Regions from separate parts of the Lactobacillus sp. UMNPBX16 genome, predicted to be linked through region 2. Evidence: predicted binding sites of a transcription regulator. Region 2 holds the regulator's gene; the other holds the start of a gene.
The links. The regulator HrcA, encoded in region 2, represses chaperone genes, less so after heat shock. The targets are predictions, from matches to a motif close to TTAGCACTCNNNNNNNNNGAGTGCTAA.

Region 1: groES (co-chaperone GroES) is a predicted target of HrcA. The motif match lies at 10,528-10,554, and genes of this name have one in related genera.

Annotation. Positions count from the first base shown of each region.
Region 1 is NZ_PCYU01000027.1:23,819-39,631, forward strand. Features, by position in the region: gene dinB (DNA polymerase IV) at 1-25, opposite strand, end outside; gene zwf (glucose-6-phosphate dehydrogenase) at 18-1,469, opposite strand; gene yajC (preprotein translocase subunit YajC) at 1,573-1,965, opposite strand; gene ruvB (Holliday junction branch migration DNA helicase RuvB) at 2,025-3,044, opposite strand; gene ruvA (Holliday junction branch migration protein RuvA) at 3,084-3,671, opposite strand; gene mutL (DNA mismatch repair endonuclease MutL) at 3,671-5,596, opposite strand; gene mutS (DNA mismatch repair protein MutS) at 5,596-8,172, opposite strand; gene groL (chaperonin GroEL) at 8,431-10,056, opposite strand; gene groES (co-chaperone GroES) at 10,110-10,394, opposite strand; gene CP367_RS06695 (hypothetical protein) at 10,576-11,091, opposite strand; gene CP367_RS06700 (NlpC/P60 family protein) at 11,137-12,105, opposite strand; gene CP367_RS06705 (sucrose-specific PTS transporter subunit IIBC) at 12,261-14,210, opposite strand; gene CP367_RS06710 (sucrose-6-phosphate hydrolase) at 14,422-15,813, shown strand, end outside.
Region 2 is NZ_PCYU01000036.1:20,995-36,807, forward strand. Features, by position in the region: gene lepA (translation elongation factor 4) at 1-1,305, opposite strand, end outside; gene dnaJ (molecular chaperone DnaJ) at 1,523-2,674, opposite strand; gene dnaK (molecular chaperone DnaK) at 2,757-4,610, opposite strand; gene grpE (nucleotide exchange factor GrpE) at 4,627-5,211, opposite strand; gene hrcA (heat-inducible transcriptional repressor HrcA) at 5,224-6,273, opposite strand; gene ribF (riboflavin biosynthesis protein RibF) at 6,411-7,361, opposite strand; gene truB (tRNA pseudouridine(55) synthase TruB) at 7,367-8,260, opposite strand; gene CP367_RS08410 (ribosome-binding factor A) at 8,316-8,681, opposite strand; gene infB (translation initiation factor IF-2) at 8,701-11,304, opposite strand; gene CP367_RS08420 (ribosomal L7Ae/L30e/S12e/Gadd45 family protein) at 11,309-11,620, opposite strand; gene rnpM (RNase P modulator RnpM) at 11,623-11,919, opposite strand; gene nusA (transcription termination factor NusA) at 11,929-13,122, opposite strand; gene rimP (ribosome maturation factor RimP) at 13,142-13,618, opposite strand; gene CP367_RS08440 (PolC-type DNA polymerase III) at 13,729-15,813, opposite strand, start outside.

The sequences.
Region 1 (15,813 bases), on a different contig from region 2:
GCGGTAATAAATTTTCTTTATTCATAAATCCAATGTTCAGTTGGTGACTCAAAGATTGTATTAGCTTCCTTTGGCCCCATTCTGTATGGCAAATATTGTGCAATGGCTGGATTGCCTGCTTCATTTTCCTTCTGCCAAGCATCTTCAACTGCATCGATAAATTCCCAATAACGCTTCAATTCGCTCCAGTGCGTAAAGTTAGTTGAATCATTGACAAAAACATCATGAAGCAATCTTTCATAACCATCAGGTACCTTAGCCATTTCGGCTTTTGAAAATTCATAAGTTAAGTTTTCACGGCGAATTCCTGGTTGGTCAATTCGTTTGCCATTAATAGTAAAGTAAATTTCACTAGTTGGGTCAATCACGATCGTAATATTGTTAGAATGATCTTGCCCATATGGATTATTAATATGCTTTAAAACAATGTCAATCCGGTTCTTCTTTTCTTTGAATTCCTTACCCGTTCTAAAGTAAATTGGTACGCCAGCAATTGGTCCCTCATTAAACTTAACTTTACCTGCAACGAAGGTTTCAGTAGTTGACTCTGGATCAACATTTGGCTCTTGCTTATAAGCAAAAGTAGTATCACTACCCAAATATTGACCACGAACAAAGTATTTCTTGACATCATCTGGCGTAGGAATAATTAAACTCTTAAGCAAATCTTGCTTGGCTTGGTGAACACTAGCAGAAGAAAGATCCTTCGGTTCTGGCATTGCTAGCAGAGTAATAATTTGAAAAATATGGTTTTGTACCATATCACGTAAAGCACCTGAAGTATCATAGTAACCTCCACGTGCTTCCACGCCAAGACGTTCTGCCAAGGTAACTTGGATATTCTTAATATACTTGCTGCACCAAATATTTTGAACCATTGGGTTAGTAAAACGCATTGGCATGATATTTTGAACCATTTCTTTACCTAAATAGTGGTCAATTCTAAAAATATCATTTTCATCAAATGAAGCCGTGATTTGCTTATTTAATTCCTCTGCTGAAGCCAAATCATGACCAAATGGCTTTTCAACTACAATTCGATTAAAGCCACTACCAGTCAAGTCTTGGTCATTAATATGCGTTGCTATTGTGCCAAAGAATCTTGGTGCCATAGCCATGTAGAAGAGACGATTGCCTTGTGCACTATAACGATCATCGAGCTCTTGTGCCAAGTTTTTCAAAATCTCATAGTGTTCCACATTAGTTACATCATGTGATTGATAATAAAAATGACTTGCAAAAGCTTTCAACTCATTTTCATCAACAGTATCGTGCGTTTCATGAATAGCATCACTAACCTGCTCACGCAAATACTCATGTGACCAAGGACGACGAGCAGTTCCAATTACTGCAAAGTTGTCGTGAATTAAGCCTTGTTCATACAAATTAAACAAAGCTGGATAAAGCTTGCGATGAGCCAAATCACCACTACCACCAAAAATAATCATTACAACGGGAATATTCTTCATTTCAGATCCCTTTCTTTGAACTAAAATTGTCACTTCTATTTTACAACAAGGATTTTTTTAGCAAAACAAAAAGCGCCTAAAATGACGCTCTTAAGTAATATGATTACTTATCCTCTTTTTTAGTTTCGTCTGCTTTTTCTTCCGGCTTTTCTGCTGGAGCTTCAGCCTTAGTTTCAGCTGCAGGAGTTGCTGGTGCAGCAACTGGAATCACACGACGGACAGCCATTCTTTCAAAAGTTAAGTAAATGCCATCTGCATCAACCACGATAGTCTTATCACTGTTGATCTTGTCAACCTTACCATGCAAACCATCAACTAAGATGACTTCGTCACCCTTCTTCAATTTGTCCATCATTTGCATTCTTTGTTGTTGTTGCTTCTTTTGAGGACGAATCATACCAAAGTAAGTGAAAGCGATCAAAATAATAAATAAACCGATCATCATCCAGTTGCTACTTGCTGCAGCACCGGCATTTGCTAAAAATAAAATGTTCAAAATTTCCACCTCATTAAAATTATTTTCTAGATATTATAACCATTATACAGAAAATGGGACTATTTATCACCTGGAATTGGTAATCCTAACTGTAAATATGCTTTATCCGTCACCATTCTGCCACGCGGCGTGAGTAAAATAAAACCATGCTGCAACAAATATGGCTCATATAGTGACTCAATCGTTTCCATATCTTCACCAACATTAGCTGCCAAAGTCCGAATACCAACAGGACCACCATTATATCCTTCGATCATCGTTCTCAATAATCTGCGGTCTGTCTGATCAAGTCCCTCATCGTCAACCTGCAATTGTTTTAACGCGCCTTCAGTAGTCTCGAGCGAAATTGTTTTTTCTCCCTTAACTTCCGCAAAATCACGCACCCGCTTAAGTAAGCGATTGGCAACACGAGGTGTACCACGCGAGCGTCGTGCCAATTCATGGGCCGCCTCAGGCGCAATTGAAGTGTGAAAAACATCACTTGAACGCAAAACAATTTGTTCTAGCTCATCGATAGTGTAATACTGCATGTGCTCTACGATGCCAAAGCGATCACGCAAAGGTGCTGACAATTGCCCAGCCAAAGTCGTTGCCCCAATTAGAGTAAATGGTGGCAGCGGCACGTGAACTGCATGAGTAGTCTGCCCCTCGCCAATCACAATATCGATATAGTAGTCTTCCATTGCAGAGTAGAGTACTTCTTCTACTGGTTTAGCTAAACGGTGAATTTCATCAATGAACAAAACATCCCCAGGATCTAAGTCGGACAAAAGTGCCACCAAGTCGCCTGACTTTTCAATGGCCGGACCACTTGTACTCTTTAAATGAACTCCCAATTCATTGGCAATTACGAAAGCCAAAGTTGTCTTTCCTAACCCCGGTGGTCCATAAAGCAAAACGTGATCTAATGCTTCATCACGTTGGCGCGCCGCCTTAATATAAATGCTCATTTCTTTTTTGACCCGCTTTTGACCTAAGTACTGGTCGAGCGTTTGCGGCCGCAAAGAAAGTTCCATTTGTTGTTCTTCAGGATTCTCAATATCACCTGAAGTTACTTGATCTTTTGCCACCAGTTTCACTTCCTTAAAAAATAATCATCTGTTCTATTATACCAAGATCTACTTTTTAAGCAGTAATGCTAAGCCCTTTTTAATATATTGATCTGCAGTATTTGCAGCAACTTTCTCCAGTTTAGGCGTGATCCGATCCACTTCTTTTTGGGTATAACCCAAAGCAATTAAAGCAAGCAGTGCATCATTTAATGCTGGCGGCACATTCTCACCATTGTCTGGACGATCAAGCCGAGCAACATAATCACCTAATTTACCCTTCAAATCAAGCACAATTTGTGAAGCCGTCTTTTTACCCACACCTGGAAAACGAGTTAGGTACTTAACTTCACCTTGTTCAATCGCTTCCGCCAAAGAATTACTATCCTCAGCTGCCATGATTGCCATTGCACTCTTAGGACCAATCCCGCTAACACTAAGTAGTTTTAAGAACAAGCCCTTATCATCTTGACTTTGAAAACCATATAAAGTAATGCCAGTATCACGCACCACTTGCTCAATAAAGACCTTAGCTTTTTGGCCTTGAGTATAGGCAAAAGGTGTAGGACTATAGACCTTGTAGCCAACGCCCCCGACATCAACTACAACATAGCTTGGTGTAACCACAGTAATCACACCTTCAAAATATTCGTACATTATTCATCCTTCTTAAACATTTTTCTCAATTCATTTTGGCTCATTCTAACCAAAATTATCCGTCCATCTGCATCATGATATGGATCAGTACACTTGCGTAAATCAAGTAAAATTTGCTCAGCTTCAGCTGCAGATAATTTAATCTTGCCAGTAATTTCTCGCTTAGCTTGCATTGCTGCTATCCGGCTAAACAGGTTCTTTGCCTTTCCTTTATCCACATTCAAATAACCATCTAAAATCTTCCGAATTGAATCTTCGACATTATCGTGAATCCAAGTTGGATACGAACGAACAATAAAACTATTTTGTCCAAAATCTTCCAAATAGATTCCAACCTGCTTAATCTGTTCTACTTGATCCTTAATTTGCATAAAATCAAGATTACCAAATTCTAAAATAATTGGTGTTAACAAACCTTGTTGTACTACTTTTTTGGCAGTTATCATGTGAAAAATTTGCTCAAATTTTAACCTTCGTCTAGCAGCAACCTGATCAATTAAAAATAGGTCGCCATTATGTTGGGCAAGTAAATAAGTATCGGTCTGTCCAACATAAACCAAGCGAGGCAGATTATTAGCTAAAGTTTCATCCCCACTTGAAATGACTTCCTGATTAGTCCTAGTTGTAGGAAATGGCGTTAGTGCTTGCTGCAGAGCAACATTTTGTTTCCAAGTCTTAGTAACGATATATTGATCATCTTCACGTGGCTGATTAAGATCAACATATTTCTTTTCACTATCCTGCTTTACCGCCTCATTTTGAATATTATCTTCTGAATCATCAGATTCAATCGTTAAAAATTTTGGCTTTTCTTGTTCGCGAATTTCCGGTTCTTTTTTACGAGCTGTATTTACAACATCTTGATTTAAGTTAAAACTAAGCTGATCAACTAGCGTATCACGTTTATTTTCCAAATTAGCAAAAGCGCTAATTTGTTCAACTTTTTCCACAAGTGTATTACTAATTGCACTGGTGATTAAACGACCCAGTTCTTTTTCCTTGGATAAACGAACTTCCTGCTTAGTGGGATGCACGTTAACGTCCACTAACAAAGGATCTACTTTAATTGCTAACACAATAATCGGATAATGCCGCGCTGCTAATTTTGAGCCATAGCCATCCAGAATCGCAGTATTTAATTGAAAATTTTTAATATAGCGGCCGTTTAAGAGAATCGAAATAAAATTGCGTGTAGAACGTGTTAATTCCGGTTTAGACATCAGACCTGTAATCTTAAAATCGCTGTCTTTTGCCTCAAATTTTTCCATTTTTTCTGCGATATGACGGCCATACACGTTGGCAACTGTTTGCTTTAAATTATTATTTCCTGGCGTTCTTAATAAAATTTTGCCAGTATTTGACAAAGTGAAAGACACATGTGGATAACCTAACGCAAGTCGATTAATAATATCCACAATCTTCATAATTTCAGTTCTTGGACTACGCAAATACTTTAATCTGGCTGGCGTGTTAAAGAACAAATCCTTGACTGTAATTTTTGTTCCCTTACGAGCCGCTGCATCTTCTTGGCCTTTTTTATTGCCTCCACTATAGTTAGCTCGAATACCAATTGCGTTTTCAGTTGCAGTCAGAATTTCCACATGGCTAACAGCAGAAATCGAAGCTAATGCTTCTCCGCGGAAGCCTAAAGTGGAAACTTTAAATAAATCGTGTTCATTGGCAATCTTGCTTGTCGCATGTCGGGTAAAGGCTAGATCAACTTGATCACGTGCAATCCCCGTCCCATTGTCTTGAACTACAATCTGTTTCAAACCAGTATCTACAAAATCAACGCGAATTCGAGTAGCACCAGCATCTAACGAGTTTTCTACTAATTCCTTAACTACGCTAGCTGGGCGCTCAATTACTTCTCCGGCTGCAATCTGATTAGTTAAAGTTTCCGATAACTCATGAATTTTGCTCATTAATCGTCATCCTTTAAATCTTTTTGCCAATCAGCTACCATTTGCATAACCTGCAACGGTGTCTTATCTGCTAAATAAAGATTAGAAATATCATCAAGTATATCTTGTTGTGCATCAGTTATTGCGGGCTTGTCATTTTGTGTTTCAGTTTCTTCAACACTGTTTTCCACAGGCTCTGCAAATAAATCTAATTGCTGCGAAACTGGTGCTAGTTCACTGCCTTGTGCTTCAAGCCGCTTTAATAATTTAGTTGCCTCTCGCAAAACGTTGCGCGGCAAACCTGCTAATTGAGCTACATGAATTCCGTAACTTTGATCAGCAGGTCCAGGTAGGATTTTATGCAAGAAGATTAACTTGCCATTTTCTTCGGTAGCACCAACGTGAATATTTTTCAGATGATCCAGAGTCTCATCCATCACTGTCAATTCATGATAGTGCGTAGCAAATAATGCCTTAGCACCCACTTTGTCGTGTAAGTACTTAACAATTGCACCAGCTAAAGCCATTCCATCGTAAGTAGCCGTACCACGACCAATTTCGTCAAAGAGAACCAAACTGCGCTTAGTAGCATACTGCAAGGCTTCATTAGCTTCACTCATCTCTACCATAAAGGTACTTTGACCTGAAATTAAGTCATCAGCTGCTCCGATTCTTGTAAAAATTTGATCAAAAATTGGCAAATCAGCACTATCAGCTGGCACAAAGGAACCTACTTGAGCCATGATCGCAATCAAAGCCATTTGTCTCATATAGGTACTCTTACCAGACATGTTAGGACCTGTAATTAAATAAATGTTGGTTCCTTCATCCATTTTGACATCGTTAGGAATATATGAACCAGCCGTCATTACTTTTTCCACAACTGGATGACGGCCGTTAGTCACATTAATATCTTGATTATCTGCGTGAAAAGTTGGCCGGCAATAATTATTTTGTTCAGCTACTGTCGCAAAACCACAATAAACATCCAGCGCTGCTAGTTGCCCACCTAATTTTTGTAAAGCAGGGATATACTTCTTAACGTCCTCACGCAGCTTAACAAATAAATCATATTCCAAGTCAGTTGACCGTGTCTGTGCCTCAAGAATTAGATTCTCATGTTCCTTGAGTTCCGGTGTGATATAACGCTCAGCGTTAGTCAAAGTTTGTTTACGCGTATAACGATCAAGTGGCACCTTAGACTTGTTACCGTTAGAAACCTGAATATAATAGCCAAAGACCTTGTTATAACCGACCTTTAAGTTATCAATACCTGTCTTTTGCCGCTCATCTGCTTCCATCTCAGCCAACCATTTTTTTCCATTGTTCATGGCATCCCGATAGCGATCAAGCTGCGGATCAACCCCACCTTGAATCAGGCCACCTTCAGTAGTCAACACAGGTGGATCCTTCACGATAGTGGAAGTAATCATTTCGGCAACGCCCTTTAATGGATCAATTTTTTTAGCAAAATCGACCAAGATATCTGAATCTGATTGCTCTAAAGCATCTAAAATAACTGGAACGGCCTGCAAAGAACGTGATAATTGTAGTAATTCGCGCGCATTAACGTTACCAAAAGCAATTCGACCAGTTAAACGTTCCAAGTCGTAAACACCCTTTAAGGCATCAACTGCATTTTCTCGTGTAAAGTAGCCATCAAGCAAGGCCTGCACCATTTCTTCACGATGGTTAATTTCATCCATGTTTAATAATGGACGAGCTAGCCACTGCTTAAGCAAGCGTCCACCCATGGCAGTGTGTGTTTTATCCAAAACCCAGAAAAGTGAACCCATTTTTTTGCCAGTTTTGGCAGAAGCAACCAATTCCAAATTATTCTGCACAGTATGTGACATCTGCAAATATTGATTTACTTCATAGCTTTTGGCAATCTGCAAGTGCGCTAAACTTCTCTTTTGAGTTGAAAGCAAATAGCCAACTAACTGACGGGTAGCCTCTTTTTCAGCCCCATTAGTCAAATTCTGTTCAACATAAGAAATTTCAGCATGTTCACCTTCAATTGGTGTAGGTGCTGAAACCGTAATATTTGCCTTGTGCATAAAGTCCTTGTTTTGTTCAGATAATGACCCGTTATACACAACTTCACGAGTACGAAGTGACAAGAGCTCATTGGAAACAGCATCGAAACTCTTTAAATGAGTAGCATAAATTTCACCAGTGGATAAATCACTGTAGGCTAAACCAAAGCCACTCTTAGTGGTAATTACTGATGTTAAGTAATTTGAATCTTTAGCATCATTTGGGCCTTCATTCATCATGGTTCCCGGCGTCACTAATTGAATAATTCCCCGTTTAACCATGCCTTTGGCCTTTTTAGGATCCTCAAGTTGTTCACAAAGTGCTACTTTATAACCCTTTTCAACTAAAGTATTTACATAAGTATCCACAGCCATATGAGGCACACCTGCCATTGGAATTGGATTCTTAGTTCTATTTGATCGGTGCGTTAAAGTCAATTCAAGAATCTGTGCACCTTTAACTGCGTCATCTTCAAACAGTTCGTAAAAGTCTCCGACGCGATAAAAAAGAAAGGCATCAGGATATTGTTTTTTAATTTCGTAATATTGCTCCATCATTGGAGTTGTTTTTTCCGTCATTTATGTCTCTTTCCTATTTCGTATTTTAGATAGAGTTACGTACAATATTATACGCTACAAAAAGAAAAACTTCGAAGCTGAACTGATTGTTTAACTTCGAAGTCATTTTAATTATATTTGTTTTTGAACTAGAGTGAGAGTTTGTGCATAAGTTTAGTGCTAAAGCACTGTAAATGAACTTGATTACTTCGTAATCAAGAATTATATATCTAAATGCTAAAGCATTAAGATATATAATTACATACCCATTCCTGGTGCACCAGCTTGTGGAGCTGGGTTAGCTGGCTTTTCTTCAGGAATTTCTGCAACAACAGCTTCAGTAGTAAGCAGAAGAGCGGCAATTGAAGCAGCATTTTGCAAAGCGGTTCTGGTTACCTTGGTTGGGTCAATGATACCAGCATCTACCATGTTTTCCCAAGTATCAGTAGCAGCATTGTAGCCAATTTCGTTTTCTTGCTTGAGTAAGTGGTTCAAAACAACTTCACCATTCTTACCTGCGTTTTCAGCAATTTGACGAACTGGTGCTGACAAAGCTCTTAATACGATTTGGATACCAGTATTTTCATCTGCAGTATCAGCCTTAAGATCATTGATAGCCTTCTCAACGTCTACTAAAGCAGTACCACCACCAGCAACGTAACCTTCATCAACAGCGGCACGAGTTGAGTTCAAAGCGTCTTCAATTCTGTAACGACGTTCCTTCAATTCGGTTTCAGTAGCAGCACCTACGTGGATAACAGCTACACCACCAGTTAACTTAGCAAGACGTTCTTGAAGCTTCTTCTTGTCAAAGTCTGAAGTTGATTCTTCAATTTGCTTTCTGATTGAATCTTCACGTTCTTGAATAGCATCCTTTGAACCAGCACCGTCAACAATAGTAGTTGAGTCCTTGGTTACAGTTACACGACGAGCTTGACCTAATTGATCAATCTTAGTGTCCTTTAATTCAAGACCTAAGTCATCAGTAATCACAGTACCACCAGTCAAAGCAGCAATATCTTGTAACTGAGCCTTACGACGGTCACCAAAGCCAGGAGCCTTAACAGCTACAACGTTGAAGGTACCACGAATCTTGTTCAATACAAGTGTTGGAAGAGCTTCACCAGTAACGTCATCAGCAATGATCAATAATGACTTACCTTGTTGAACAATTTCTTGAAGAAGTGGCAAGATATCTTGAATGTTTGAGATCTTCTTGTCAGTGATCAAAATGTAAGGATTATCAAGATCTGCTTCCATCTTATCGTTGTCAGTTACCATGTATTGTGATAAGTAACCACGATCAAATTGCATACCTTCAACTACTGAAAGTTCAGTATTGATACCACGTGAATCTTCAATAGTGATAACGCCATCGTGACCAACCTTTTCCATAGCGTCAGCGATTAAGTTACCAACTTCCTTTGAAGATGATGAAACTGCAGCTACGTTAGCAATTTGGTCTCTTGATTCAACCTTGTGGCTAATCTTGTGCAATTCATTAACAGCAGCTTCAGTAGCTTTTTCAATACCACGACGAATGCCAACTGGGTTAGCACCAGCAGTTACGTTCTTCATACCTTCATTAGTAATTGCTTGAGTCAAAACAGTTGCGGTAGTAGTACCGTCACCAGCAATATCATTAGTCTTTTGAGCAGCTTCAGCAACAAGTTTAGCACCCATGTTTTCGTAGTGGTCCTTTAACTCGATGGATTTTGCAATGGTAACACCATCGTTAGTGATGTCAGGGTTGCCGTAACTTTGTTCCAAAACAACGTTTCTACCCTTAGGACCAATAGTAGTCTTAACAGTATCAGCTAACTTATTAACACCCTTTAAAAGAGAACGTCTTGCATTTTCTGAGAATTTAATATCTTTTGCCATATATTATCTATGCTCCTTAATTTACTTAATTATCGTTGGAAATTTTAACTAAATTACTTAGCAATAGCTAAAATGTCTTTTTCGTGAAGGACTAAGTACTTTTCACCTTCGTATTCAACGTCAGTGCCTGAGTATTTATCGTAAAGAACTACGTCACCCTTCTTAACAGCCATTGGAATCTTTTCACCGTTTGATGCGTAAGCACCTTCACCAACAGCTACAACTTCGCCTTCAGTTGGCTTCTTCTTAGCATTTGATGCTAAAACGATGCCACCAACAGTTTCTTCTTCTTCTTTCTTAACTTTAACGATCACGCGATCACCAATTGGTTGTAACACGTTTAGTCCCCCTTATGTTTAATTTTCTTCATTATATTTTTTATTACTTTATTAATCATTAGCACTCTTATTTGCTAAGTGCTAACTTACAAATATGATAATAAACTGTTTTGTGAAAAAAAGCAAGAAAAAATTAGCACTTTTTTCAATTGAGTGCTAATTTTGATTTTTCTTAACTTTTTTAACTAATTACAGTAATCAAACCATCAATAATGCCGTAAGTTAATCCCATTACATAGTACTTCTTATAAGCATCCCAGAAATCATGGCATTCTTTCTTATCTTTACCATCAATAAAAAAATATTTACCACTTTTTCTGCTGCTAAAAGTCTTAACCAAAGCATAGAAAACAGCAACTAGCGCCATAATAATGAAGAGAATGATTGGGAAGAAGTAGCCAATAATATTTTGTAAGTTATATGCTACACCTGCTGCAATTACCACTAATAGATAAATTACAGCAACTAGTTGATTGCAGATCAAACGTGGCATTTTTACTTTAACCGACAATAACAGCGATAAAAGTAGCGGCAAGCTTAAGATAATTATTAAAACTAACACGTAAATATTATTGATCTCTTTTAATTGAGACGCAAAAGTATGATCAAGCTTACCCCAGAAAATACTTAGAATACCTACTACCCAATAGACAGCCGTCATAATCCAGACATGTTTAAGCGTGCTGTTCTTTTTCATTCTTATTATCCTTTATTGATTAGCAAAATTATAGCATAGAGCATACTATTTAACGGGGCGAGCATAAGTGATTCGACCTTTGGCCAGCTTATCGCTCAGTGAGCTACCTAAACTAGAGCGGTGCACATCATCTACACCTAAGTTGCCGCCCTCTTCAATAATTTGCGTGTCCCAACCATCATATTTGCCATCAACAATTGCTGCATGTCCGTTTTGACCAACACCATTGCCAGTATTAACAATCACAATATCACCTGGGCGAATATTCTTGGCAGAAATTTTCTTCAAATAGCCATGAGTACTTTTAGCATCTCGTTCCATTGGCAGAGTAAAAAATGGAGCATTTCCTACACGATATCCTGCTCTCTTCATTACGATCCACACAAATCCTGAACAATCAGTTGAACCGTTTTTATTAGGATGACGCCAACTGCCAAAATTAGTTCGGTATGCACCTGTTCCATAAGTGAAATAGCCTAATAATTTACGAGCATTCTTAATCACTCTATTATGATATCCTGAATCATCGAACATCGCTGGAGATGGATCCTCATTAATATTGTCATACCAAGCTATGTCAAAATTCACATCATCAGAGCTTAATTCTGTTGACTGATCTGAATCATCATTCACATCATCTTGTGCCTGATATGCCTCAAGCTTTGCTTTTTCTTGAGCATAATTTAAAACATTATTTTGTTTAATGTATGCGTTAGGACCGATCTTATAATAAGCAGTACCATTAATCGTCTTAGTTCCTTGCACATTAATGAACTTGCCTTCATATAGTTGTGATTCAATTACTGGAACATTACCGGTTTGTATCTGACCACGTGTCTTAAAACTGGTCCTCTTACCATTACTCTTATACACATTAGAAGTAGTTTTAACTACATAATCTGTCTTAGGATTAGGCACTGTTATCGCTGCCTTTATTTTAGAGCTAGTTAGATTAATGCTAAAGACAGTTAATCCAGTTACTAATACTCCAATAACTCCACTTTTTAACTTCATAAAACATACCCTCACTTTGTTTTTCTTTATAGAGAACATTTTACTCAAACTTAAAATTGAAGTGCAACACTTAGTACTAAAAAACGCCAAGAAACAATCTTTCTTAGCGTCTTTTATTCTAATTGTTTTAATTTTTTCTAGAGGAGTAGAAGAAACTAATTGTGTGCAGTAACAGCAATCAACTTGTCGCCGTGCTTGTCACCCGCATCAGTAATTCTTGAAACATTTGCATAGTTGGCAGTGTTAGTAATTACTACCATGACAGTAGTATCATAGCCTGCCTTCTTCACAGCATCTAAGTCAACTGTGCCGAGCTTATCGCCCTTGTTAACTCTTTGACCTTGCTTAACGAAACTTTCGAAGTGCTCGCCCTTAAGGTTTACAGTATCAAGACCAATGTGAATCAATACTTCTGCACCATCGTCTGACTTAATGCCATAAGCATGCTTAGTTTCATAAGCAATAGTCACAGTACCAGTAACTGGTGAATAGATCGTACCATCACTTGGAATAACGGCTGCACCATCACCCATTAACTTAGCAGAGAATACTTGATCATTAACTTTAGTTAAACTCTCAGGAGTACCATCAACTGGTGAAGCAATAACTTCATCCTTTAATGCCATTTGTTCCTTACCAAGCTTTTCAGCCTTTTGAGTTTCTTCAGCATAATCAGTTGCGTCGTTTACTGGAACATCTTGTTCAGCAACTTCTTCCTTCAAATGACCCTTACCATAAACATAAGTAAGGATGAAGGCAACAGCAAAACTAATTAATACGGAAACAACCCACATTGGAATAGTCTTAGGATAAATTGAAAGGAAGCCTAAGAAACCAGCTGAACCAAGAGCGGCTGCAGTAACATGCATCAAGCCCGCAAAAGCAGCAGCTACACCTGAACCAATTAAGGCACAGAAGAATGGGAATTTATACTTCAAGTTAACACCGAAAAGTGCTGGTTCAGTAATACCAAGAAGTGCTGAAACACCTGATGAACTAGCCAAGCCCTTCATCTTCTTGTTCTTAGTTAAGAAGTAAACAGCGAAAGTTGCGGCACCTTGAGCTACGTTAGCCATACATGCGGTAACAAAGATAAAGTCACCAGAGCTGGCTGGATTCTTAGCAAAGGCTGCTAAAAGCTGAGTTTCAACCGCTGGAAAACTTTGATGAAGCCCAGTAGTAACAATAGCTGAATAGGTAAGACCAAAGACACCCATCCCAAAGGCACCAGTAGTGTCATATAGCCAAACGATAGCATTGGTAATACCATCTGATACGCCTTTGAAGACTGGCCCAATAATTGTAAAAGTCAAAAAGCCAGTAATCATAATTGAAAGAAGTGGCGTAAAGGTAAAGTCAACAGCTGATGGCAAGTGCTTGTGGAAGTACTTTTCCAAAATTGACAATACCCAAACAGCTACTAAAACTGGAATAACCTGGTATTGATAGTTAGTTTGCGCAACATGCAAGCCAAAAATGTCCCAGAAGTGATTTGCACCAAGGAGTCCAGGTGTCGTCATAATCATTCCGATTGTAGCACCCAAGAATTGGTTAGCACCGAACCGTTTAGCTGCCGACATTCCGACTAGAATTGGCATAAAAATAAACGGAGCTGCTGACATAACTTGAATCATACTTGAAATACCAGCAACATTCGGTACCATCTGAACAACTGACTTTGGTCCAAACAGACCTGGTGAAGTCAAGAAGTTGTTCAAAGCCATCAACAAACCACCAGCAACTAAGGCTGGAATGATTGGAACAAAGATGTCAGACAAAAGTTTAATGAAATCCATTACTGGATTCTTCTTTTTACCTTCAGCTGCAACCTTCTTTAAGTCATCAGTTGATAATTCTTTTAAACCAGTGATTTTAATGAACTCATCGTAAACGTCATTAACATCCCCTGGCCCAATAATTACTTGATATTGACCATTGGTTTTAAAAGTACCCTTAACATCTGGATCATTATCCAATGCTTTTTGGTCGACTTTTGAATCATCTTTTAATACTAAACGCAGACGAGTAGCACAGTGGGCACCGGCAATAATATTGTCACGGCCGACGTCTTTAATTACTCGTTCAGCCACTTTTCTGTGGTCCATATTGATTCCTCCTATGTAAACGTTTTATTCTCAATTCACTAATTATGATAACGCATTCAAAAAATATGTCAATCGTTTGACATAAAATTCTTTATTTCTTTTATTTACTTATGAATTACTAAGTATTTTTCTTTCTGTTAAACGTTTGACATATTTTTCAGACTAACTTAAAATACATGTAAAAAGACAACGCTTTCATGGAGGCATATTTATGGAATGGACAAGAGAAAAACGTTACTTACCTTATCAAGATTGGGACGCTGATACATTAATGCATTTGCAAGCACAAGCCGCAAACTCACCTTACCAAATGCGCTATCATTTGCATCCTATTTCTGGCTTAATTAATGACCCTAATGGATTTTCCTACTTTGATGGTGCTTACCACCTCTTCTATCAATCATATCCATTCGGCGCAGTTCACGGTCTAAAGTCATGGTGGCACTTCAAATCAACTGACATGGTTCACTGGGAAAACTTAGGCTTAGGTATTGAACCAGACACAATGGCTGATTCACATGGAGCTTATTCTGGCTCTGCTCGCGAAATCGATGGTAAGCTTTTCATCATGTATACCGGTAACCACCGCGATGAAAATTGGGTACGTACTCCTTATCAAATCGGTGCTTGGATGGATAAAAATAATAAAGTTTCAGACAAAACCATCCTATTTAAGAATCCAGATCACATCACCGAACATTTTCGCGATCCCCAAATTATCAAAGAAAATGACACTTACTACGCAATTTTAGGTGCCCAAGATAAAAAGGAAAAACACGGTCACATTGACGTTTGGAAGTCTCAGGATCTAAAGAACTGGGAAGAATTGGGCTTCTTAGACTTTACCAACGAAGACATGGGCTACATGATCGAGTGTCCCAACATCGTCCGTGTTGATGGCAAAGTCGTGGTCATTTTCTGTCCTCAGGGTTTAGACAAAAAAGTAGCAGCTTATGATGACATTTACCCAAATATGTACGTTATTGCTGATGATATTGACTGGGAAAATCATAAGTTAATTAATCCAGGTAAATTACACAATTTGGATCACGGGTTCGATGTTTATGCCACTCAGGCCTTTAACGCCCCAGATGGTAATGCCTACGAAGTCAGTTGGGTTGGCTTGCCTGACACTACTTACCCTACTGATGATGAAAACTGGGCTAACTGCTTGAGTCAAGTGAAGGAACTCCACCTAAAGAGTGACAAGTTAATTCAAACGCCAGTTAAGGCAATAAGCAGTATCCGCAAAAACGAAGCAAGCATATCTAATCAAGTAGTCAGCGATCAAGCCGGCCAACAATTTGAACTTGAATTAACAATTAAGGCTAACCAAAGTGGCACTTTACATTTAGCTGCAAATAATGACTTAAGTAACAGTTTACAGCTCAATTTCGATACCAAAAATGGTAAATTAGTATTAGATCGTGCTCATGCTGGGCAAAAAGTAGCAGTTGATTATGGCGAAAGTCGAGCTATTACGCTTTCACCAAATCATGACCTCAAGCTTGATATCTTTGTTGATCATTCATTAATCGAAGTATTCGTTAATGATGGTGAAAAGGTATTGACTGGACGCTACTTTGCCGATCAGACCAACAAA
Region 2 (15,813 bases):
ACGCTTACGTTGACAAAGCTCCATTACTGGACCAACAAAATCATTTGGCACCATAATTTCCGCTTTTACATAAGGTTCTTGAACTTCCTTATATTCACCAGCATCTGGCAAATCAGATGGATTATCAATCACCTTGGTTGTTCCATCATTCATAATTGCATGATAATCAACAGATGGTGCTGTCATGATTAGATCAAGGTCAAATTCTTGCTCTAATCTTTCCTGTACAACATCCATATGAAGTAAGCCTAAGAAGCCACAACGAAACCCAAAGCCTAAAGCTGTTGAAGTTTCAGGCTCAAATTCTAAAGCTGCATCATTCAGCTGTAGTTTTTGTAAAGCTTCCTTCAAATCTTCATAATCACGGTTGTCAACTGGGTACATCCCAGAATAAACCATCGGTGGAATTTGACGATAGCCTGGAAGTGGTTCAGCCGTTGGATTATCAGCTTGAGTAATTGTGTCACCAACACGTGTTTCTCGAACGGACTTAATGTTAGCAGTAATATATCCTACATCCCCTGCGATTAAAATATCCTTCTTAATTGGATGAGGACTAGAAACACCAACCTCGGTAACTTCATATTCCTTGCCAGTATTCATAATTTGAATTCGATCGCCTGGTTTAACAGATCCATCTTCAATTTTGACAGACATTACCACTCCGCGATAATCATCATATTTAGAGTCGAAAATCAATGCTTTTAATGGAGCAGCAATATCACCAGACGGAGCTGGAATATCTTTAACTACCTTTTCCAGCATGTCCTTAATACCTTGACCGGTTTTACCTGAAACTTCGGCAGCTTCTGAAGCATCCAAACCTAACATTTCTTCAATTTCTTCCTTAGTCTTAGGAACATCGGCAGATGGTAAGTCAATCTTGTTAATTACTGGCAAGATTGCCAAATCGTCATCAATTGCCAAATAAGTATTAGCCAAAGTTTGAGCCTGTACACCTTGAGAAGCATCAACCACCATTAAAGCACCTTCACAGGCAGCTAGAGAACGTGATACCTCATATGAAAAGTCAACGTGTCCTGGTGTATCGATTAAGTGGAAAATGTAGTCTTCACCGTCTTCAGCATGATATTTCACTTCAACTGAGTTCATTTTAATGGTAATACCACGTTGACGTTCAAGTGGCATATCATCTAACATCTGATTTTTAAGCTGACGTTGACTAACTGTATCAGTTAACTCTAAGATTCTGTCAGCAATAGTCGATTTACCATGGTCAATATGCGCCACAATAGCAAAATTTCGAATGTGTTTTTGATAGTCTTTTAATTTTTTTAAATCCATAAAATCGTTCACCCTTTACTATGTATTAATTATAGCAAAGCTAGAATAAATGATGAAATTGTAGCATAGTAAATTTTCAATAAAATGCAGAGTTTTTAGAATAATAATTGAAAATTCAGCATTGAATATTTTCCAAGAAAAACTCTAAAAATCACCAAAAAATTAATTGATCTTAAAAAAGGTTTCTGTTGCAATTAGCAGAAACCTTTTTTAGCATTTACATATTAAACTTATCTTTTAAGCGTTCAAAAAATCCTTTTTCTTGTGGTGTAATATTGCCACCACCATCATGAACAAAGTTGGTCAAATCTTTCTTTTGCTTATCATTAATGTGCTTTGGAATAACAATATTAACTGTAGTAATTTGATCACCATTGCCATTACCACGAAGATATGGCACACCCTGTCCACGCAAAGTAAACTTCTTATTAGGTTGCGTACCAGCTGGAATAGTTAGCTTTACATCACCATGCACAGTCTTAACGTTAATTTCATCTCCTAAAGTAGCCTGGGCAAATGAGATTGGTACTTCTGTATAGATAGTCTGGCCACGACGCTCAAAATCTTTAGATGGTTTAATTCGATAGTTAATATATAAATCACCATATGGTCCGCCATTTATACCTGCTTCGCCTTGGCCTTGATATCTAAGTTGTTGACCATTGTCGATTCCCGCTGGAATATCCACTTCAATAGTATTCTTACGGTCAACTGTTCCTTTACCGCCACAGGTTTTACATGGATGCTCAATAATCACACCACGACCATGACATTTGTCACAAGTGGTTTGACGACGGATCATGCCCAACATTGATTGTTGAGTAATTGTCATATAACCAGTTCCATGACATTTATCACAGGTAATTGGATGTGTACCTTTTTCACAACCATTACCGCCACAAGTCTCACAAGTTTCGCTTCGAGTATAGCTGACCTGGGTCTTTTTGCCCTTAATGGCATCCATAAAATCAATTGTCAATTGATAATCCAAATCTTGGCCACGTTGTGGTGCAGTTGGATCAACCCTCTGTTGACGGCCTTGACCAAAAATATCGCCAAAGATATCGCCAAAATCACCAAAGCCAGAAGTATCAAATCCGGCACCGCCAAAGCCTTGACCAGCTCCACCACCAAAGCCACCTTGACCATTTACACCAGCAGAACCAAATTGATCATATTGCGCACGTTTTTGCTTATCGTGCAAAACCTCATAGGCTTCGTTAACCTGCTTATACTTTTCTTCAGCTCCAGGTTCATGGTTTAAATCTGGGTGATATTTTTTGGCTAATTTACGATATGCCCTACTTATTTCCTGATCACTGGCGTCACGATCTACGCCAAGTACTTTATAGTAATCTTCTTGTGCCATCTATTTGAACTCCTTGTATTCTCAAAAGAAAAGAACTACTCAATGGGTAGTTCTTTTCTCCTTTTGTTTAATTATAAACCCATTACTTATTTGGATCTACTTTGTGGAATTCACCATCTTGGGCATCACCGTTGTTGCCATTATTTGAATTACCACCTTGTGGGCCTTGAGGACCTGCTTGTGGACCAGCTTGACCAGCAGCACCACCATTTTGTTGATACAACTTAACAGCTAAGTCTTGAGCAGCCTTGGATAAAGCATCTTTCTTTTCTTTCATTTCATCCAAGTTGTTATCCTTTTGAGCTTTCTTCAAAGCTTCAAGAGCATCTTCAACTGGCTTACGATCGCTATCAGAGAGCTTATCCTTAGTATCTTTCAAAGTCTTATCTGTAGTAAAGATTAATTGATCTACTTCGTTTCTAAGGTCTGCTTCTTCCTTACGCTTCTTATCTTCATCAGCGTGTTCTTCAGCATCCTTTTGCATACGTTTAATTTCTTCATCTGATAAACCGGATGAACTCTTAATAGTAATCTTTTGTTCCTTGCCAGTACCCATATCCTTAGCAGATACATTTACAATACCGTTCTTATCGATATCGAAGGTAACTTGAATTTGAGGAACACCACGTGGTGCTGGTGGAATATCAGTTAATTCAAAGCGGCCAAGAGTCTTGTCGTCTGCAGCCATTGGACGTTCACCTTGCAATACGTGAACATCTACAGCTGGTTGATTATCTGCTGCAGTTGAGAAGATTTGACTCTTTGAAGTTGGAATAGTAGTGTTTCTGTCGATTAACTTAGTGAAGACACCACCCATGGTCTCAATACCAAGTGACAATGGGGTAACATCAAGTAAAACAATATCCTTAACATCACCTGAGATAACACCACCTTGAATTGCTGCACCCATAGCTACAGCTTCATCAGGGTTAATTGAATGGTCAGGTTCCTTACCAGCCCATTCCTTAACTGCCTTTTGAACAGCTGGAATACGAGTAGAACCACCATTTAAAATAACCTTGTCAATGTCATTAACAGTAAGACCTGCATCCTTCAATGCATTGTCAAATGGTACCTTAGTCTTTTCTACCAAGTCAGCAGTTAATTCATCAAACTTAGCACGAGTTAAATCTGCTTCAAGGTGTAATGGACCAGCTTCGCCAGCAGAAATGAATGGAAGTGAGATATGAGTACTTGATACACCTGACAAGTCCTTCTTTGCTTTTTCTGCAGCATCCTTTAAGCGTTGCATTGCCATCTTGTCCTTCGACAAATCAACACCATTTTCATCCTTAAAGTTCTTAATTAACCAATCCATGATACGGTGATCAAAGTCATCACCACCAAGATGAGTATCACCATTAGTTGACAATACTTGAAAGACACCATCACCTAATTGCAATACAGAAACATCAAAAGTACCACCACCAAGGTCGTATACTAAGACTTTTTCATCTTGGTCTTTATTTAAACCGAAGGCTAATGCTGAAGCAGTTGGTTCGTTAATAATTCTTTGCACATTCAAACCAGCAATCTTACCAGCGTCCTTAGTAGCTTGGCGTTGAGCATCATTGAAGTAAGCAGGAACAGTAATAACAGCATCCTTAACTTCTTCACCCAAGTAATCTTCTGAGAATTTCTTAATATATTGTAAAATAAATGCTGAAATTTCTTGTGGTGTATATTCCTTATCACCAACTTTAACCTTATAATCAGCTTCACCCATGTGACGCTTAATTGAAACAATGGTATTAGGGTTGGTAATAGCTTGACGCTTTGCTACCTCACCGACTTGAATTTCACCATCTTTAAATGCAACTACTGAAGGAGTAGTCCGGTTACCTTCTGGATTAGTGATAATCTTTGGTTCTTTACCTTCAAGAACTGCAACTGCTGAGTTAGTAGTCCCAAGGTCAATCCCAATAACTTTTGACATATATTAGCTTCCTCTCTTATTGAGCAACTACAACCATTGCTGGTCTTAGTGTTCTATCCTTATATTGATATCCTTTTTGTAAAACCTGAACAACGTGATCTTTTTGATCATCATTCTCAGCTGCTACTGTTTGAACAGCTTGATGTAATGTCGGATCAAATTTAACGCCATCAGCCTCAATCTCAACTACACCATGATCTTTCATTGCCTTCACAAGTGCATCCAGGGTCATTTGCACGCCCTTCTTTAACTGCTTAGACACATCATCATCGGCCTCAACGCTTAGGGCTCTTTCCAAATTATCCATTGCTGGCAAAATGTCCTTCGCTAAGCTTTGAGATTCGTACTTAATTAATTGAGCACGTTCTTTAGTGTAGCGATTTTGCATATTTTGAATTTCTGCTTCACTACGCAAATACTTATCTTCAAGATCCTTGTTCTTATCTTTTAAATCAGCTAATTCTTTAGCTAATTTTTGATCTTGTTTATTTTTTTCTTGCTTCTTTTCTTCACCTTTATCGGCTTCTTTTTTAGCCTTAGGCTCAGAAGTCTTTTCTTTTTGCTCTAGATTTTTTTCACTTGGAAATTCTTCTTTACTCACGGCTAACCTCCTTTATTGAAACTTGCCGTAATAATCAAGCAACTTTTTAGCTAGTTCATTTCTAAAATATTCAAGCAACCCAATCATTTGTGAATATGGCATATTCGTTGGTCCAAGTAAAGCAATAGTTCCTTTACCATGGGAGCCAACGCTGTACTCAGCTGTCAGCAAACTATAATTTTTTAATAAATCATTGGGTAATTCAGATCCCAACTTAACCTTTACTGGATAATTTCCAGACTTTGGATCCACCTTTGCATCCATTAAATTAGTGAACAGATTATTATGATCAATCAACTCGTACAAAGAACGAATGTCATTTACATCATGTTCAGAAGTATTATTGAGCAAATTAATCTGTCCATCCACATACATCTGCTCACTAGCTGCATCTTTTACGACATCTTCAACTAAACTAAGCAATTCAGTCACATGTTCGCCGCCTAATTCGTTTTTAGCTAATTCACTTAGCAACGAAACGTTGATTTCATTTAGGCTCTTTCCGACTAACTGATCATTAATCATGCGGACAGCCTTTTCAATTTCTTCGCCGTGAATATTATGTGGCAAAGCATATACCTGATTTTGAATGTTACCATCACTTGTAACCAAAATTGCCATAATCTGTCGTTGAGACAGCGGTACAATTCTAAATCCTGTGACTCTAACATCATGACTCTCAGGTCCTTCCGCAAATGCGGTATAGTTAGTTAAATCTGACAGAATTCGTGCAGCTTCTTGTACAATTTCATTTACTTGATGAAAAGGTCGATCTAATTGACTTCCTATTGTATTATAAACAGACTCTGGTAATTGCAACGGCTCAACTAAATTATCAAGATAATAACGATAGCCCTCGCTTGAAGGAATTCGACCACTTGAAGAGTGAGTTTTTTCAATTAACCCCTGCTCTTCCAACACGGCCATTTCATTTCTAATCGTTGCACTTGAAACTTTAATTGGCAACTGCTTCATTACGGTCTTTGAACCTACTGGCTCATGACTTTGTGTAAAGTCTGTAATTATTGTTTTTAAAATAAGCTCTTGACGCTCGGTCAACATATTATATCGCCCTCACTTTTAGCACTCACATCTCTCAGGTGCTAACAGTTAATATGATACCAGAAATTAGCACTAAATCAAGTAGATTGCTAATTTTATTCAAAAAAATACGCACTTTTTTCAAAGTACGTAGCTTCTTAACCCTTTTGCTTAAAATAAGCCCTAATTTCTTGCTCATCTCGTTCAAGTTGCTCTTTCAGTTCAGGTAATCCGGCAAATTTTTTCTCACCTCTGGTATATTTATACCATTTGATCTTCATTGGCTTACCATAGATATCTTCATTAAAATCAAAAATATTAGATTCAATATATATCTTCTTGTCCTGATTAATGGTTACATTATAGCCAACGCTAGTCATGGAGTTATACCACTTACCATTTACTTTAGTCTTGGTAGCATAAACTCCAATTTTAGGAATCACCTTATGGTCTGCCCAAATCAAATTAGCTGTTGGATAGCCTAGCTTATGACCATTTCGTTTACCATGCCCAATGATACCACTCATTACATAATGGTGCCCCATTAATTCAGTGGCTAATTCCATCTGACCATCCTTAATTGCTTGACGAATTTCAGTTGAGCCAATTTTTCTACCGTTAAAAGTTTGCTTTGGCATCACTACAATATTAAAACGCCCTTTGGAAAATTGGGGTAAATTAGCCATATTTGCAATATTCTTAGGACCATAAGTGTAATCAAAGCCAGCAACAACGGTATCAGCATTTAATCTGACAATTACATTATCGACAAATTCTTGTGCAGAAATTTGACTGAAATTTTTAGTAAATGGTAAAACAGCCAAATAATCTACTCCTAATTCCGCCATTTTGTTAGCTTTTTCTTCCAAAGTTTCTAAGTATTTAAAATCTCGTTTCGACTCATAAACTTCCTTAGGATGTCGATCAAAGGTCAACACAACTAATGACAATTTCTTCTGTAATGCAATTTCTTTAGCCTGATTAATTAAGCGCTGATGTCCCAAATGAACCCCATCAAAAAAGCCAAGGGCAAGCACAATTCTAGTAGATAAAATATTTTCCTTAACAGGATATGTTAAATGAACGATTTTCACAGCTAATTCCTTCATTTCATTTATTCATTTTGCAACAGCATTAAGCTTGGGCGATAAAGCTTTCCTTTTTTTTCATAAATTGCTTTCACCTTTTTATTGTATCGTAGTGCAACTTTTTTCGCATTAGTTTCAAGCGAAATACCTGCTCCATTTTTAACTTTAAGCCACTTTTCTTCAGTTAAATCAACCTGAGTGTATTCCTTAAAAAATGCATCAATCGGCTGTATAAGTTCAGTGGCCTTTTTCGGATTCTCTTCAATCTCCTTTAATTTTACTGCTTGTGTAATATCAAAGCCAGAACTAGCTGTTCTTCTCAAATAAGTCATCGTTGCGGGGCAATCTAATTTTTCACCTAGATCATTAACTAACGATCTAACATAAGTGCCTTTGCTGCATTTAATCTTAAAATCAAAGCTTTCTTGCCCAGTATTTATATCAAAAACTGGTTCTTTAGTTAGATCATATTGTTTGACTTCAACCCTTCTCTGAGGCCGTTCAACTTCAATTCCTTCACGCGCATATTCATAAAGATGTTTACCATTCACTTTAACAGCAGAATAAATTGGAGGCACTTGAACAATTTCTCCTACAAATTTATTCATATTTTCTTGAATTTCTGCACCAGAAAAAGGCTGAATCAACTTTTTTTCTTTTAAAACAGTTCCAGTTGCATCATAACTATCTGTGCTATAACCAAATAGTCCCGTGCCAATATATTCTTTTGGCCTAGTATGCATCATTTCAATTAATTTAGTAGCCTGACCAATAGCAATTGGTAAAACGCCTGTCACCTCAGGATCAAGCGTACCAGCATGTCCTATTTTTCTAATATGTAATACGCGGCGCAAATGATAAACTACATCTGCACTAGTCATCCCTTTATCTTTATCAATAACTAAAATTCCGTTTAACATAATTATTCCCTATTCTTTTCAACAAAAAAAGGGCACCATCACGGCGCCCTCTTTTTTATTTGTTTTCCCGCTTAGCATCTTGTTTCTTAACTTCTGCAATCAAACGGTCAATCTTACTACCATACAAAACTGAATTATCACGTTTAAAAATTAATTCAGGAACCTTATAAACAGTTAATGTTTGACCAAGCAAATGACGCATCATGCCTTTTGCCTTTTCAAAACCTGCCTGAACCTCTTCTTCCTTATGCTCATCTTCAGTTAGCAGGCTGTAATAAACAGTTGCATATGAAAGATCATTCGTACATTCAACTGCGGTAATAGTTACACCACTTAAGCGCGGATCACGAATATTCTTTTGTAAAATCTTGGTTAATTCGCGTAGAATTTCACCTTCAACACGACCAATTCTATGCTTCATGTTTTCCTCCTAATAGTAATTACTTAGGCTCAACTTGTTGCATTTCGTAAACTTCGAATTCGTCGCCAACTTTAATGTCGTTGTAGTCCTTAATCGTTAAACCACAATCGTTACCTTGCTTAACTTCCTTAACATCATCTTTAAATCTCTTAAGTGAAGCAATTTCACCATCATACTTAACGATACCATCACGAATAACTCTAATCTTAGAATCATTCTTAACCAAGCCCTTATCAACGAAGGAACCAGCAATTGTACCAACCTTAGAAACCTTCCAAGTTTCACGAACAGTAAGATTACCGATAACCTTTTCTTCATAAGTTGGTTCAAGCATACCCTTCATGGCAGCAGTAACATCATCAATAGCCTTGTAAATAATGCTGTAAAGACGAATATCTACGCCATCGGTTTCAGCTTGGCTCTTAGCAGTAGCAGTTGGACGAACGTTGAACCCAATAATAAATGCATTTGATGCACCAGCCAAAGTTACATCTGATTCATTAATGGCACCTACACCTGAGTGAATGATATTTACACGTACGCCTTCAACTTCAATCTTTTCAAGCGATTGTTGTAAAGCTTCTACAGAACCTTGAACATCAGCCTTCAAGACAATGTCAACTTCCTTCATGTTTTCCTTCTTCATAGTATCGAAGAGGTTATCAAGAGTTACGTGTTGAACATTTTCACGAGACTTTTGTAAAGCTTGTTGTGCTCTAGCTTCACCAACACTTCTAGCGGTCTTTTCATCCTTAAATTCAACTAACTTATCAGCAGATTCAGGCACATCGTTCAAACCAGTAATTTCAACAGGTTCTGATGGTGTAGCCTTCTTAACTTGACGTCCACGATCATTAGTCATAGTACGAACACGACCAAAAGTGTTACCAACAACAATCGGGTCACCAACATTAAGTGTACCTTGTTGGATTAAAACGTCTGCTACAGGTCCACGACCACGTGACAAACGAGCTTCAATCACGGTACCAATTGCCATTTCAGTTGGATTAGCCTTAAGTTCCATCACATCAGATTGCAACAAGATCATTTGTAATAAGTCATCAACATTTTGACCTGTCTTAGCTGAAATATTAACGAAGATAGTATCACCACCGTAATCTTCAGGAATCAAATTGTATTTCATTAATTCCTCAGTTACGTGTTGTGGATTTGCACCTGGCTTATCCATCTTGTTAATTGCTACAATTATTGGAACATTAGCACTCTTTGCATGGTCAATTGCTTCTACAGTTTGTGGCATTACACCATCATCTGCAGCAACAACCAGTACAACAATATCAGTAATTTCAGCACCACGTGCACGCATGTTAGAAAATGCTGCGTGTCCTGGTGTATCCAAGAATGTAATTAAGCGATCATCTAATCTAACTTGGTAAGCACCAATCTTTTGAGTAATACCACCAGCTTCATGAGCTGAAACATGAGTATGACGAAGACGATCAAGTAAAGTGGTCTTACCATGGTCAACGTGTCCCATGATTGTAACAACTGGTGGGCGTTTAACCTGGTTTTTAGATTCCTTTGACTCTTCCATTCTCTTGTCATAGATATTATCAATATCAGAGATGTCTTCATGAACTTTTTGCTCAGCATTGATACCATATTCAGCAGCTAAAAGTTCAATTGTATCTTTATCCAAAGATTGGTTTTGGTTAGTCATCACGCCAAGCATGAAGAGTTTCTTAACAATTTCAGCTGGTTCACGGTGAATTAACTTACCAATATCTTGAGCGTTCATACCTTCTTCGTAAACTAATATTTCTGGTAATGGACGTTCCTTACGCTTAGTAAGTGTTTTCTTTGGTTTTTGCTCTTGTTGACGTTTTTTATTCTTACGCCGCTTTCTCTCTGAACGATCTGAATGGTCACTACGACCATTGCCAAATTGATTTTTACCCTTGCGTCCTGGCTTTCCCATGTTGCGACCACGATTATTGCCGCGTTTTTCTTCCTTAGGAGCCTCAGGAATAGTAACTTGAACTCGTTCTTTAGTCGCTTCAGGCTGTTGCTTCTTCAAACGAGCTGGAGAAGGCTTTAAAATCTTAGGACCAATAACTTTCTTTTCTACTGGTTCTGCTTTCTTCTTGTTATCTTTGTGGTTGGTTGTTTTCTTATTATCTTTCACTGGCTGTTCTTGTTTTGGATGTCTTAATTGCTCATGATATTCTTTTCTGGCTTTTTGGGCTTCACGATTAAGTTGCCCTTCTTCTGCCCGTTGCTTTTGTTTAAATTGTTGTAACAAAGCAGCTGCCTTTGGCTTACCTGTATTATTTCTACGATCATTTTTATTCTCATGACCGTGATTATTTGAACGACGTTTATTATTGCGTTTCTTAGAATTCTTAGAACTATTATTATCTTCTTGCTTCTTTTCATTTTTGCGAATAGAAGAAACAGATATTTTTATTTTATTCTTTTTATTAGAAGATTTTGCAGCAGGAGCGGAGTTTTGGAAACTATTCTTTAACTTTGCAACCTGTGAATCATCTACTGATGACATGTGATTCTTTACATCTAAGCCTAAATCCTTTGCTTTTTGGACTACAACTTTGTTATCAACGCCGACTTCTTTTGCGATTTCATAAATTCTTTTCTTTGCCATCCAATCACACTCCTTCATTTATTTTTTTAACTAACGCCTTAGCAAAACCAGCATCAGTTAATCCTAAAACTTTGCGTTTTTTGCCAATTGCCTTTGACAATTCAATGGCAGTAAACATAGTTATCATAGGAATATTGTCTTTTCTGGCAGCGCGGTTTACTTTTTCTGCCGTGTTGTCTTGAACATCACTAGCCATAATAACCGCTTTGATTTTATGCTTATTAAGTTCATTAATGACTGTCTCTGTACCGGTAGTTAACTTACCAGCACGCTCAGCTAAACCTAACAAATTAATTGCTTTTTGTCTATTTTGCAATCTTATTTATCACCAAATAATTCTTTTCTTGCCTTTTGATGATCAACATAAGAGTAAAGCTCATCGTAAAAAGTATCTGGAACTTTCGCACCTAAACTACGTTCTAATACATTCTTCTCTTTAGCAGCTTCAATCTTACTTGGATCAAGGGAAACATATGCGCCGCGACCAGCCTTTTTACCTGTTGGATCAACTGACACATTTTTTTCTTTATCGATAACAATACGTACTAATTCCTTCTTGGGCTGCATTGTATCGGTTAATAAATCCTTCCGCATTGGGATTTTTCTTTTTTTCAAAAAAATCACCTATTCTTCAGTTTTATCTTCTTTACTTGAATCTTCTACAGTAGTTGTATCATCTGAGCTTTCAACGTCAGCAGCGTCATCTGTACTTTCAACATTTTCAGAAGTTTCGCTACTATCTGCAGCATCAGCTGTATCATTTGTTTTTTCATCTACAAATTCTACTTCAGATTCAGGACGAATATCAATCTTATAGCCTGTCAAACGAGCAGCTAAGCGAACGTTCTGACCTTTCTTACCAATTGCAAGTGATAACTGGTAATCTGGTACGATAACTAAAGCACTTTTTTCTTCTTCATCATCACCAAATTGAACCGCAATCACTTCTGCTGGATTTAATGCATTAGCAATAAAGTCAGATGGATCTTCTTCATACTTAACGATATCAATATTTTCACCGCCAAGTTCGTTAACTACATTTTGTACACGAGCACCCTTTTGGCCTACACAGGTACCTACCGGATCGATGTTAGGATCATTTGACTTAACAGCCATTTTAGTTCTGTCACCTGCTTCACGTGCGATTGAAACAATTTCAACGGTTCCATCATAAATTTCTGGAACTTCTTGTTCAAACAATCGTTTAACCATGTCAGGAGCAGTTCTTGAGACTGTAATTTGTGCACCCTTGCTATCGGAGCCAACATGAGTTACTAGTACACGAATCTGGTCTTGGGGATTGTAAACCTCATTTGGCATTTGATCACGGTGAGGCATAACAGCTTCAACATTACCAATCTTTACATAAACGAAACGATTGTCGCGTCTTTCCACGGTACCAGTAACCAATTCATCTTCATATTGTGAATATTCATCAATAATATGTTTTCTTTCGGCTTCACGTAGACGTTGCATGATAACTTGCTTAGCAGTTTGGGCGGCAATTCTACCAAAATTTTTAGGTGTTACTTCAAAACGAATTTCGTCGCCTACCTCATAAGCACGATTAATTGTTAAAGCATCCTTTAAACTAACTTCAAGACGGTCATCTTGCACTTCGTCAACAACAGTTTTAACTGCCATTACCTTGAAGTTACCTTTTCTTTCATCAAAATCAACTTCAACGTTTTGTGCTTGATTATAATTCTTTTTGTATGCAGCTACCAAAGCGGCTTTAATTGCATCAACAATAACATCTTGCTTAATGCCCTTGGTATTTTCCAAAGTAGCAAACGCTTCTAGCATTTCTTTAGACATAAGTTTTTGATCAACCTTTCTAAAATTCAATTGCAAAACGAATATTTGCAATTAACTTACGGGGAACAGTTAATGTTTTTCGTCTTGTCTTATCTTTTATTTCTAATACAACTTCGTCATCATTATAAGACTTGAGTGTACCTTCATACATTTTTTTATTCTCAATCTTTTGATAAAGACCGACATGAATGTAATCATTCAGAGCTTTTTCCCAATCAGCTTTTGTTTTGATTGGTCGTTCTGCCCCTGGAGATGATAATTCCAAAACATAGGGATCTGGAAGCGGATCGGGATCAAGAGCATCCAGCTTTTCGGAAACAAGTTCACTTAAAGCTGCAATCTCATCAATGTCAATACCGTTTGGTTGGCGATCAACATAAATGCGTAAATAATTTTGCCCCTTTTCTTTAACGTATTCCATATCAACCAACATGTCACCATGTTCATCAATAATTGTTTCGACAACTGGACGAACAGAATCTATAACTTTAGACAAAAATTTTCCTCCGTAATAAAAAGAGTGAGCATCACTGCTCACTCGAATTTACCTATTCGAACTTCATACGTAGTATACCATGTTTTACCTGATCTTGTAAAATTTAACTATCAGAAAAGTGATAATTGATTTTCATCTGGCATCCCTTCCAAGACACCATTTTCTTCGAAATAATTCATAATTGTTTGTGATACTTTACCGCGCTTAGCTAAATCTTCTTTAGACAAAAACTTCTTTTCTGTACGAGCAGCTACAATCTGCTTAGCTGCATTATCCCCTAAACCAGGAACAGCATTGAACGGTGCTAAAATTGTATGCTTATCTAAGATCTTAAAGTCAGTTGCTTCAGATTGATCAATATCAACCATTTTGATCTTAATCCCTCGTTCTAGACATTCATTAGCTATTTCTAGCACGGTCATCAAACTCTTATCCTTAGCTGATGCATCGTTCCCTTTATCCTGAATTTCCTTCATTGCAGCCTTAACAGTATTCTTACCATGACTCATTGCAACCAAATCAAATAGATCGGCACGAACTGAAAAGTAAGCTGTGTAATAGATTTCAGGATAATATACTTTAAACCAAGCAATTCGTAGAGCCATTAAAATGTAAGCCGTAGCGTGAGCCTTAGGGAACATGTACTTGATCTTCAGACAAGAAGGAATATACCAATCTGGAATATTCTTATTTTTCTTTAAAATAGCCATATTTTCATCGCTGATACCACGACCATGACGAACGGATTCCATTGTTGAAAAGGCAACTTCTGGCTTAACGCCCCAGTGAATTAAGTCCATCATGATGTTATCACGACAACCAATTACATTTTTCAGTTTGCAAATTCCTTGATTGATTAAGTCCTCAGCATTTCCTAGCCATACATCAGTCCCATGGGACAAACCTGAAATCTGTAATAATTCAGAAAATGTCGTTGGCTTAGTCTCCTCAAGCATTCCTCTAACAAAACGGGTACCAAATTCTGGAACACCCAAAGTTCCAGTTTCTGATTGAATCTGCTCTGGAGTAACACCTAAAATATCAGGACTAGAAAATAATGACATGACTCCAGGGTCATCGGGTGGAATAGTCAATGGATCAATCCCAGACAAATCCTGCAAGTGACGAATCATAGTTGGATCATCATGTCCCAGAATATCAAACTTCAAAATATTATCATGAATAGAGTGGAAGTCATAGTGAGTAATCAACCAAGCGGCATTTACATCATCGGCTGGATACGATACCGGCGTAAAATCGTAAATGTCCATATCATCGGGCACTACAACAATTCCTGCAGGGTGTTGACCAGTAGTTCTTTTGACACCACGGACACCAGCGGCCAAACGGTCTAATTCCGCATTTCTTAGCTTTAAATCATGCTCTTCATCGTAGTGTTTAGCATAACCGTAAGCAGTCTTATCCGCAACAGTCGCAATCGTTCCAGCACGATATGAATTATCTGGTCCAAACATTACTCGAATAAAATTATGGGCTACTGGTTGATAGTCACCTGAGAAGTTCAAATCGATATCAGGAACCTTATCGCCGTGAAATCCTAAGAAAGTCGCAAATGGGATATCTTGTCCATCTTTAACTAATGGAGTTCCACATTTTGGACAATCTTTATCAGGCAAGTCAAAACCAGAACCATATTCCCCATTTTCAAAGAATTGTGAATACTTACAGTTAGGACAACGATAGTGTGGAGCTAACGGATTAACTTCAGTAATTCCTGACATCGTTGCTACTAGACTAGAGCCAACAGAACCACGAGAACCTACCAAATAGCCATCTTTATTTGACTTAGCTACTAAACGCTGAGAAATCAAGTAAATAACCGCATAACCATTCGAAATAATGGAATTTAATTCTAAATCTATTCGATCCTTAACAATCTTCGGTAATGACTTACCATATAATTCATAAGCCTTATCATAGGTCAACTTCTTCATTTCTTCATCGGCATGTTCAATATGTGGTGGGTATAACCCATCTTTAATTGGCTGAATTTCTGACAATTCATCAGCAATTTTATTGGTATTGTCAATAACAATTTCCTTAGCCACATCTTCGCCTAAGAATGAAAATGCATCTAGCATTTCCTGTGTTGAATAGAAATGCAAATCTGGCTGCGGCTTATTTCGACTAGGGTTTGATCTCTGAGCCGCAATCAAAATTTTACGATAAATAGC